DNA from 3 places in the Heyndrickxia sp. FSL K6-6286 genome. Region 3 is predicted to be linked to each of the others. Evidence: a T-box and tRNA genes for the amino acid it is inferred to sense, from the RefSeq annotation. Region 3 holds a T-box; the other regions hold tRNA genes.

Region 1 (3,252 bases), 960 kb from region 3:
GGATCAAAAGGTTAGGGGTTCGACTCCTCTCGGGCGCGCCATGAACGGGAAGTAGCTCAGCTTGGTAGAGCACATGGTTTGGGACCATGGGGTCGCAGGTTCGAATCCTGTCTTCCCGACCAGGAAAATTCATGGGGCCTTAGCTCAGCTGGGAGAGCGCCTGCTTTGCACGCAGGAGGTCAGCGGTTCGATCCCGCTAGGCTCCATATTAATTTTAAAATGGCGGTGTAGCTCAGCTGGCTAGAGCGTACGGTTCATACCCGTAAGGTCGGGGGTTCGATCCCCTCCGCCGCTATTAATATTTTTGGAGTAAAGGACCCTTAGCTCAGCTGGTTAGAGCAGACGGCTCATAACCGTCCGGTCGTAGGTTCGAGTCCTACAGGGTCCATTTATTTGGAGGAATACCCAAGTCCGGCTGAAGGGATCGGTCTTGAAAACCGACAGGCGGGTTACACCGCGCGGGGGTTCGAATCCCTCTTCCTCCGCCATAACTATTCCTTTAAAAAATTTTTAATAATATCGTCGCGGGGTGGAGCAACGAGCGTTACTTCATCGAACAACTACGAGTTGTACCGATTGAGCTGCTACTAGAATAAGCATACTGAAATCGGGACAGTTGATGATAAGATTGGATTAAAAAATTAATTATACTATCATCGCGGGGTGGAGCAGTCTGGTAGCTCGTCGGGCTCATAACCCGAAGGTCGCAGGTTCAAATCCTGCCTCCGCAATCATTTCAAGTATTCTTGAAAGAATTTTGGTCCGGTAGTTCAGTTGGTTAGAATGCCTGCCTGTCACGCAGGAGGTCGCGGGTTCGAGTCCCGTCCGGACCGCCATTTTATAATATGGCTCGGTAGCTCAGTCGGTAGAGCACGTCCGAATAGGCTACAAAGCAATACATCAGCGTACCAATTGAGCCACAGCTTGAATAAGCTTTCTGAAATTGGGACGATGGCGAATACAATTTTATATAGAAAATAAATATTATATTTGGCTCGGTAGCTCAGTCGGTAGAGCAATGGACTGAAAATCCATGTGTCGGCGGTTCGATTCCGTCCCGAGCCACCATTTAATGCAAATTTAATCATGTTGATATTATTCCTCTTTTGGGGGATAATAATTTATTAATGCCGGCCTAGCTCAATTGGTAGAGCAACTGACTTGTAATCAGTAGGTTGGGGGTTCAAGTCCTCTGGCCGGCACCATTTTTCATTTGTGGAGGGGTAGCGAAGTGGCTAAACGCGGCGGACTGTAAATCCGCTCCCTCAGGGTTCGGCGGTTCGAATCCGTCCCCCTCCACCATTTATGGCGGATGTGGCGAAGTGGTTAACGCATCGGATTGTGGTTCCGACATTCGTGGGTTCGATTCCCATCATCCGCCCCATTATTAATACTTATTGGGCTATAGCCAAGTGGTAAGGCAACGGACTTTGACTCCGTCACTCGTTGGTTCGAATCCAGCTAGCCCAGCCATATTTTACTTCAAGATAAGAGATCTGCGGGTGTAGTTTAGTGGTAAAACTACAGCCTTCCAAGCTGTTGTCGTGAGTTCGATTCTCATCACCCGCTCCATACATAATCACTTATAACGGGCCTATAGCTCAGCTGGTTAGAGCGCACGCCTGATAAGCGTGAGGTCGATGGTTCGAGTCCATTTAGGCCCACCATCTATAAATTTTCCTGTTCCGCAGTAGCTCAGTGGTAGAGCAATCGGCTGTTAACCGATCGGTCGTAGGTTCGAATCCTACCTGCGGAGCCATTTTTTGTATGGAGAAATACTCAAGTGGCTGAAGAGGCGCCCCTGCTAAGGGTGTAGGTCGGGTAACCGGCGCGAGGGTTCAAATCCCTCTTTCTCCGCCAGAATGAATGCGCCTTTAGCTCAGCAGGATAGAGCAACAGCCTTCTAAGCTGTGGGTCAGAGGTTCGAATCCTCTAAGGCGCGTAAAATCATAATGAAAAACCTCTACATAAAAAGTAGAGGTTTTTATTTTTCCAAAATCCTTCATAGTCTCATAGTAAAGCAAATAAAGTATTAAAAAATTTATAAAATATGTTTCATTCCTAGAGTTAAAACACATAATGAATGCAAACCCCAAAAAATGTGTCTCACGCGCCGGTCTTGAGACACATAATGAAGTCAAACCCTCAAAAATGTGTATCATCCGACGGTATTAAGACACATCTTAAATCACCGAGATTAACATAATTGTGGATAAATATAATTTTTTATATTGTAGTGAATATCCCTCCCAGCAAATTCATAAGACTTAGTATTTAAAAGGGGGGATAATGTGAATAGTAAACAAAATTATCCACATGTTTCAGCAAGAGATTCACAAATTTATCGAAAGCAAAAACATCTTATGAAGGTTTCTGGTGAAGGATTGGTGAACGCTCAACCGGATATGGCGGAGATCACATTAGGTGTAGTGACAGAAAATAAAGATGTCAGTACAGCACAGTTAGAAAATACAAGAGTAATGTCAAGAATCATTCAGGCATTTTTACAAATGGGAATAGCCAATGACGAGATAAAAACTGTTGATTACCGTATCGATGTCCAATATGAAAGTGAAAATGGAAAAATAATCAGGCAGGGTTATAAAGTTACACATCTCATTAAGGGAATAATTAAAGAGATTAATTTAACAGGGAATGTTATAGATGTAGCCGTGCAGAATGGGGCTAATATGATAGCATATATTCAATTTACATTAGCCCAACCCGAGGCATATTACCATCAAGCTTTGTCCCTAGCGTTAAAGGATGCCCAGCAAAAGGCAGCAACAATTACGAAGCAATTAGCCATATCCTTTTATCACATTCCAGTAAAAATCACTGAAATATCTTCGGCCCCCTCAACATCACCTTTCCATGTAGCGTTATTTGCAAAAAGTGAAGGAACTCCCATTCAAACAGGGCAAACTCAGATAAAAGCCATGATTGAAGCAGAATTTGCTTATTTTTCATAAGAAAGATGAAGTACTAGAAATTTTATTTCAGATAAAAAAGGATTTTCTCATGCAAAAGTTGAATTGATAATATTCTAGAGATTGGGGGTTTTTACATGAGAAAGGGAATCATTCGACCTTTAGCGATTTGTATTTTTCAAAAAGGCGATTCAATTCTAGTATCGGAAGGGATTGATCCGAAAACAGGAAATTATTTTTATCGTCCAGTTGGAGGAGGTATTGAGTATGGAGAAAGGAGTTCGGATGCAGTCATACGAGAAGTTAAGGAAGAAATTGGTGC
Region 2 (3,252 bases), 2.2 Mb from region 3:
CCTGGTCCAATAATAAATCCAGTAGTTATAGCAGCATTAATAAAGCCCATACCTTTCGCTCTCTCTTTAGTAGATGTTACATCCGCTGCGTATGCCATAACAGACGGCATAATTAATGCGGCACCGATTCCTCCTAGCATTCTAGAAGCGAATAGAAGAAATGATGAATTAGCTACTCCAAATATCCATTCAGAAACAGCAAAAATGATCATTCCAGCAATAATAATCTTTTTTCTGCCTATTGAATCTGATAGTTTCCCACCAAATGGAGAGAAGATAAGCTGGGTGAGAGAAAAAGCTGCAACAAGCAATCCTACGATGCTCCCATTAATATGTAGCTCGATCATATAAGTTGGCATTATAGGTATAACAAGACCAATTCCCGTAAAAATTAAAAATATATTTAGCATAAGAAGCAATATAGCTCCCCTATTTCTGAACAATAATGACATAAATAACCTCCTCATGAACTTAGAAATACTGAACGTTCATTCTATATTAAATTACAGGATTACCCTTACCTGGTCTATGCAAGATCCTTCCAGGTGTAATCCCTCACTTATTTTATCTATTAGAGCTTGTTGATATTCCAAATAAAAATACATTAAATGCTAATTTATATAAAGTTAATGCCTCCTCAACTGTTGACTTTCTTGACATCTGGCTTAGACCAATTAATAAGCTTTCTAGAATAATAGCGAGACTTTCTACGTCTTCTTTTCTAAATTCACCACTATCTATCCCTTGCTGAATTAATTTTTGATTAAATTTCAAATGTCCCATTACCATCTCTGCAATTCGTTCTTCAATCTCACCAGTCTTTTCTTCATTATTAAAAAACTCATCAGCTGCTTTTGTAAGTGGGTGATTCAAATCATCAAGAACCATTTGTTCGGCCATCCCAAAAAGTTTTTCCTTCGTTGTTTTATATAATGATTCTTTTTCTACCCATTTCTGTTCCCACTCTTTATCCCATTCATCTAATAAATATAAAAATAATCCTTCCTTACTTTTAAAGTGGTAATATATATTCCCTTTACTACTCCCGGTAGCTTCAACAATATCTTCAATTGAAGTGGCTTTATATCCTTTATTAGCAAAAAGATTCCTTGCAGCATCTGCTACACGCTTTTTGGTTTGTTCACTTTGGATTTTCTTTTTATTCAACTATTTCAACTCCAATGCCAATATTAACATTAATACTGAACGTTCATTCTGTATATTAACAAAAATAAATAACCTTTTCAAGCTAGGCTATTTTGACCATGTTACTATTCAATATACAAAAAAAGAGCTAATGCGCTCTTGAAATCTTTTATAAAAATGGCTCCGCAGGTAGGATTCGAACCTACGACCGATCGGTTAACAGCCGATAGCTCTACCACTGAGCTACTGCGGAATATATAAATATAAAAAATGGTGGGCCTAAATGGACTCGAACCATCGACCTCACGCTTATCAGGCGTGCGCTCTAACCAGCTGAGCTATAGGCCCTTTATGTATTTTGGAGCGGGTGATGAGAATCGAACTCACGACAACAGCTTGGAAGGCTGTAGTTTTACCACTAAACTACACCCGCAATATTCATTCATTAAGTATGGGGCGGATGATGGGAATCGAACCCACGAATGTCGGAACCACAATCCGATGCGTTAACCACTTCGCCACATCCGCCATGGCAGGGGCAGTAGGAATCGAACCCACACTGAAGGTTTTGGAGACCTTAGTTCTACCTTTAAACTATGCCCCTATATTATATATGGTGGAGGGGGACGGATTCGAACCGCCGAACCCTGAGGGAGCGGATTTACAGTCCGCCGCGTTTAGCCACTTCGCTACCCCTCCATATTAATCTTTGCATAAATTAATGGCGGTCCGGACGGGACTCGAACCCGCGACCTCCTGCGTGACAGGCAGGCATTCTAACCAACTGAACTACCGGACCAAATTTCTTTCAAGTTTACTTGAAAATGATTGCGGAGGCAGGATTTGAACCTGCGACCTTCGGGTTATGAGCCCGACGAGCTACCAGACTGCTCCACCCCGCGACGATATTATAAAAAGTTTTTTAATCCAATCTTACTATCAACTGTCCCGATTTCAGTATGCCTGTTCTAGTAGCAGCTCAATCGGTACAACTCGCAGTTGTTCGATGAAGTAACGCTCGTTGCTCCACCCCGCGATGATAATATAAAAAGTTTTCAAAGGAATATTTATGGCGGAGGAAGAGGGATTCGAACCCCCGCGCGGTGTAACCCGCCTGTCGGTTTTCAAGACCGATCCCTTCAGCCAGACTTGGGTATTCCTCCAATTATATATGGTGGACCTTGTAGGACTCGAACCTACGACCGGACGGTTATGAGCCGTCTGCTCTAACCAGCTGAGCTAAAGGTCCTCTATGGTAGCGGCGGAGGGGATCGAACCCACGACCTCACGGGTATGAACCGTACGCTCTAGCCAGCTGAGCTACGCCGCCATAGTATATTTTAGATATTGGTGGAGCCTAGCGGGATCGAACCGCTGACCTCCTGCGTGCAAAGCAGGCGCTCTCCCAGCTGAGCTAAGGCCCCAATTATATAATGGTCGGGAAGACAGGATTCGAACCTGCGACCCCATGGTCCCAAACCATGTGCTCTACCAAGCTGAGCTACTTCCCGTTCATGGCGCGCCCGAGAGGAGTCGAACCCCTAACCTTTTGATCCGTAGTCAAACGCTCTATCCAATTGAGCTACGGGCGCATGATTTATATCGTAAGATATTTTATGGAAGGATCTTTTGCTGCGCAAAAATCCTTAAATCTTTTACTTCGTAAAAATTTCTAGTGCCGAGGACCGGAATCGAACCGGTACGGTAGTCACCTACCGCAGGATTTTAAGTCCTGTGCGTCTGCCAGTTCCGCCACCCCGGCAAGGGTTGTTTGGAGCGGAAGACGGGATTCGAACCCGCGACCCCCACCTTGGCAAGGTGGTGTTCTACCACTGAACTACTTCCGCAAATTGAATCAAAGCAAACTTTGATGAGCCATGAAGGACTCGAACCTTCGACCCTCTGATTAAAAGTCAGATGCTCTACCAACTGAGCTAATGGCTCATAATAAAATGATTGATCGTGTAGTCTATAATTTTAAATATAAAGGCTCGTACATTTATATTGTAAATTATTTATTCCGACTTTTCAAACGTCAAAAAAATCCAACTATTTTATTACACAAAAAATATTGCACCACTATCAAAATAATTAATGGTGGAGGAT
Region 3 (3,252 bases):
TTTATTAATGGTTGTATGAATGTTATACCCATTTTGTCTAATATTACGATCTGCTAGAGTGATATATTTTTCGTACAACTTAGCATTTTTATTTAGATCTTTTTCTTTATAACCATCTTTTTCAGCAAGCATAATAGCTATAATGTTTTTTGCCCGTTGTTCAATTTCGTTTGTTAGCCATGGATATTTATCAAGTGGATTTTTTTGAGGCTTTATAAAATCTTTAACAATATCATAATTGATCGTTTCTTTGTATTGTTTATCTGTAATATATCCATTTTCATTCATTCGGTGTAGAACCAGTTTCATCCGATTTAAACCAGGTTCTAAGCCTTCCTTACTTTTTAGCTTGCCATCATTGGTAAAAGGTGTGTACATAAAAGGGCTTTGTGGTAAACCTGCAATAAAGGCTGATTGTGCTAAATTTAAATCCTTTGCTGAGACACCGAATAATCCTTTAGCAGCTGATTCAACCCCACCAATATTTTGACCAGATGAATTTCTACCAAATGTAGAAACATTCATATACGCTTCTAAAATCTCATCCTTCTTAAAGAATTGTTCAAGTCGAAGAGCTAAGAGAACTTCTTTTGCCTTTCGATCAAAAGAGACTTCATTTGTAAGTATTTGGTTTTTGATTATTTGCTGTGTTAATGTACTACCTCCAGTTTGCGTTGAGGAATTGGTTACTTCTTGAAATACTGCACGTAGTAGGGCTTTTGGCACGATACCATTATGTTCATAGAAATATTTATCTTCCGTTGCGATTAAGGCGTCTTTGAGGTATTTTGACACATTTTCAATTTTTACTTCTTCACGTTCTAAATCAGATCGTACTTTTCCTAAATAAACATTATCTGCAAAGTAAAGATTGGAGGTTTCTTCATAATTATAAATATCTTTTTTCATTTGGGCGTAAGAACGAGTAGGTTCATCTTTCACTAGTGAGGCGAAATACCCTGCACCGATCCCTCCAGCAAATGCTCCACCTATAATACAAACAATAAATAATATTAATAATAGGTTCCAGATAACTCCATAGGTTATTCTTGAATTTTTTTGAAGTCTTTCATTTTGAAAAAAAGAGAAAAACTTTTGGAGACTTTTTACCCATTTGTTTGATGTTTCTTTCATTATATACCCCCTTAAAATCACCTACATTATAGCATAATTTAATATGGAAAATGTTAAAATCGATCGAAATCTGAAATTAATTGACATTCATTTTTATTTATGTTTAAAATAGATTAAGTTTTCATACGCAACTAAATAGAATAAGCATTGAGAGGAAAAAGTAGTCTTTCTATCCCTGTTATTGTAGAGAGTCGATGGTTGGTGAGAATCGATACAAATAGCTTAGATGAATTACTTCCTGGAGCTTTTACTGTGAAAAATGTAAGTAGCAGTAAACGGATTAAACCGTTATAGAACAAGAGTGGAGAAATTATATTTTTCTCAAGTTGGGTGGTACCACGGTAAATAATCGTCCCTTCGCATGATTGCGAAGGGACGTTTTTATTTCTCTACAAATTTCTAATTGAATTGGTTTTTCAGAAAATCGTTCACTAATTGAAAACTATATTTTTTTTACATGAAGGAGTTGGTAGCATGAATTTATTAGAGGAATTACAATGGAGAGGTATTATTTATCAGCAAACAGATGAGGATGGAATCAGTGAAGTATTAGATAAGGAAAAAATTTCCCTGTATTGTGGGATTGATCCAACTGCTGATAGTATGCATATTGGTCATTTACTTCCATTTCTAACGTTAAGAAGATTTCAAAGAGAAGGGCATCGTCCCATCGTTTTAGTTGGTGGAGCTACTGGCCTCATTGGAGACCCAAGTGGTAAGAAGGAAGAACGTAAGCTTCAAACATTAGAAACCGTTGAATATAATGTGAAAAGTATTAAGCAACAACTGGAACAAATCTTTGATTTTGAAGGCGAAAATGGCGCAATTATGACAAATAACTATGATTGGGCAGGATCAATGGATTTAGTCACATTTTTACGTGACTACGGGAAATACATTGGTGTTAATTATATGTTAGCAAAAGATACAATTGCATCTCGCCTTGAAACAGGTATTTCATTTACTGAGTTTACTTATACGATTTTACAAGCTATTGATTTCTACCATCTACACAAAAATCATAACTGTAGAATGCAAATTGGTGGAAGTGACCAATGGGGAAATATTACGACTGGTTTAGAGTTGATTCGTAAAATGAATCCTGAAGGGGAAAAAGCCTTTGGCTTAACGATTCCTTTAGTGACAAAAGCAGATGGAACGAAATTTGGCAAAACGGAAAGTGGAGCAATATGGTTAGATCCAGAAAAGACATCACCATATGAATTCTATCAATTTTGGATTAATACAGCAGATGCAGATGTTGTGAAGTATCTTAAATACTTTACATTCTTATCTCGTGATGAAATCGAGAAGCTTGAGAAAGCTGTTGAAGAAGAGCCACATTTACGTCATGCACAAAAAGCATTAGCAGAAGAAATGACTCGTTTAATACATGGCGAAGATTCGTTAAAGCAAGCTATAAAAATTACAGATGCTCTTTTCAGTGGGGAAGTAAAAAATTTGACAGCTGAAGAAATAAAACAAGGCTTTAAGGATGTTCCATCGATCAATTTCAGTAATAGCGAAGAAATAGGGTTAGTTGACTTATTAGTGGAAGCTAAAATTTCACCTTCTAAACGACAAGCTCGTGAAGATATTCAGAATGGAGCAGTCTATATTAATGGCGATAGAAATACAGATGTACAGTATGTGCTAGGTGAACAGGATCGTATTGAAGAGCAATTTACGATTATACGTAGAGGGAAGAAAAAGTATTACCTTATCCGTTATTAATGATAATAGATAGAAATCATCTGCACCATAATTGTTAGAATCAATAACACTAACAATAGTGGTGCAGTTTTTTCTGGTTATATCCTTTAACAATGTTTCCATTGAAGGTAAAAAAATTTTAGTAGTTTAATTTCGTTAAGTTTTTTGGAATTTTATATTGTTCTAATGCTTCATATAAAGTGATATTTTCTACTTCCAACATACTGTCTGGAAATAATAATTCTATTGCAAATATATTTGCTTCTTTTTCCTTCTTATCAGCAGAGTAAAAGGTACTCTTTTTTAAGAAAGGAGTATTTACCTCTGGATGCAAAATTACATGTCCTAATTCATGACCACAAATGAACTTTTTTCCATATTCACTCGCCTTTTCATTAATATGAA

Evidence for each region. A T-box is a leader RNA that pairs with one kind of tRNA and senses whether it is charged. The one in region 3 lies ahead of tyrS (tyrosine--tRNA ligase), so its partner is inferred to be a tRNA-Tyr.
Region 1: it encodes a tRNA-Tyr, which carries the amino acid that the T-box ahead of tyrS (tyrosine--tRNA ligase) is inferred to sense. The anticodon was not compared.
Region 2: it encodes a tRNA-Tyr, which carries the amino acid that the T-box ahead of tyrS (tyrosine--tRNA ligase) is inferred to sense. The anticodon was not compared.

What each region holds. Positions count from the first base shown of each region.
Region 1 is NZ_CP152029.1:608,894-612,145, forward strand. Features, by position in the region: tRNA gene MHI39_RS03220 (tRNA-Arg) at 1-41, shown strand, start outside; tRNA gene MHI39_RS03225 (tRNA-Pro) at 46-122, shown strand; tRNA gene MHI39_RS03230 (tRNA-Ala) at 134-206, shown strand; tRNA gene MHI39_RS03235 (tRNA-Met) at 222-295, shown strand; tRNA gene MHI39_RS03240 (tRNA-Ile) at 315-388, shown strand; tRNA gene MHI39_RS03245 (tRNA-Ser) at 396-488, shown strand; tRNA gene MHI39_RS03250 (tRNA-Met) at 658-731, shown strand; tRNA gene MHI39_RS03255 (tRNA-Asp) at 760-836, shown strand; tRNA gene MHI39_RS03260 (tRNA-Phe) at 993-1,068, shown strand; tRNA gene MHI39_RS03265 (tRNA-Thr) at 1,130-1,205, shown strand; tRNA gene MHI39_RS03270 (tRNA-Tyr) at 1,218-1,302, shown strand; tRNA gene MHI39_RS03275 (tRNA-His) at 1,309-1,384, shown strand; tRNA gene MHI39_RS03280 (tRNA-Gln) at 1,399-1,473, shown strand; tRNA gene MHI39_RS03285 (tRNA-Gly) at 1,499-1,572, shown strand; tRNA gene MHI39_RS03290 (tRNA-Ile) at 1,591-1,667, shown strand; tRNA gene MHI39_RS03295 (tRNA-Asn) at 1,685-1,759, shown strand; tRNA gene MHI39_RS03300 (tRNA-Ser) at 1,770-1,860, shown strand; tRNA gene MHI39_RS03305 (tRNA-Arg) at 1,869-1,942, shown strand; gene MHI39_RS03310 (SIMPL domain-containing protein) at 2,292-2,972, shown strand; gene MHI39_RS03315 (NUDIX hydrolase) at 3,068-3,252, shown strand, end outside.
Region 2 is NZ_CP152029.1:4,601,313-4,604,564, forward strand. Features, by position in the region: gene MHI39_RS23195 (MFS transporter) at 1-452, opposite strand, end outside; gene MHI39_RS23200 (TetR/AcrR family transcriptional regulator) at 565-1,167, opposite strand; tRNA gene MHI39_RS23205 (tRNA-Asn) at 1,325-1,399, opposite strand; tRNA gene MHI39_RS23210 (tRNA-Ile) at 1,418-1,494, opposite strand; tRNA gene MHI39_RS23215 (tRNA-Gly) at 1,506-1,579, opposite strand; tRNA gene MHI39_RS23220 (tRNA-His) at 1,599-1,674, opposite strand; tRNA gene MHI39_RS23225 (tRNA-Trp) at 1,677-1,750, opposite strand; tRNA gene MHI39_RS23230 (tRNA-Tyr) at 1,761-1,845, opposite strand; tRNA gene MHI39_RS23235 (tRNA-Asp) at 1,869-1,945, opposite strand; tRNA gene MHI39_RS23240 (tRNA-Met) at 1,975-2,048, opposite strand; tRNA gene MHI39_RS23245 (tRNA-Ser) at 2,217-2,309, opposite strand; tRNA gene MHI39_RS23250 (tRNA-Ile) at 2,319-2,395, opposite strand; tRNA gene MHI39_RS23255 (tRNA-Met) at 2,400-2,476, opposite strand; tRNA gene MHI39_RS23260 (tRNA-Ala) at 2,495-2,570, opposite strand; tRNA gene MHI39_RS23265 (tRNA-Pro) at 2,581-2,657, opposite strand; tRNA gene MHI39_RS23270 (tRNA-Arg) at 2,662-2,738, opposite strand; tRNA gene MHI39_RS23275 (tRNA-Leu) at 2,823-2,908, opposite strand; tRNA gene MHI39_RS23280 (tRNA-Gly) at 2,919-2,993, opposite strand; tRNA gene MHI39_RS23285 (tRNA-Lys) at 3,018-3,090, opposite strand; tRNA gene MHI39_RS23290 (tRNA-Val) at 3,242-3,252, opposite strand, start outside.
Region 3 is NZ_CP152029.1:1,573,718-1,576,969, forward strand. Features, by position in the region: gene MHI39_RS07870 (transglycosylase domain-containing protein) at 1-1,134, opposite strand, end outside; T-box leader at 1,273-1,494, shown strand; gene tyrS (tyrosine--tRNA ligase) at 1,609-2,868, shown strand; gene MHI39_RS07880 (ImmA/IrrE family metallo-endopeptidase) at 2,987-3,252, opposite strand, start outside.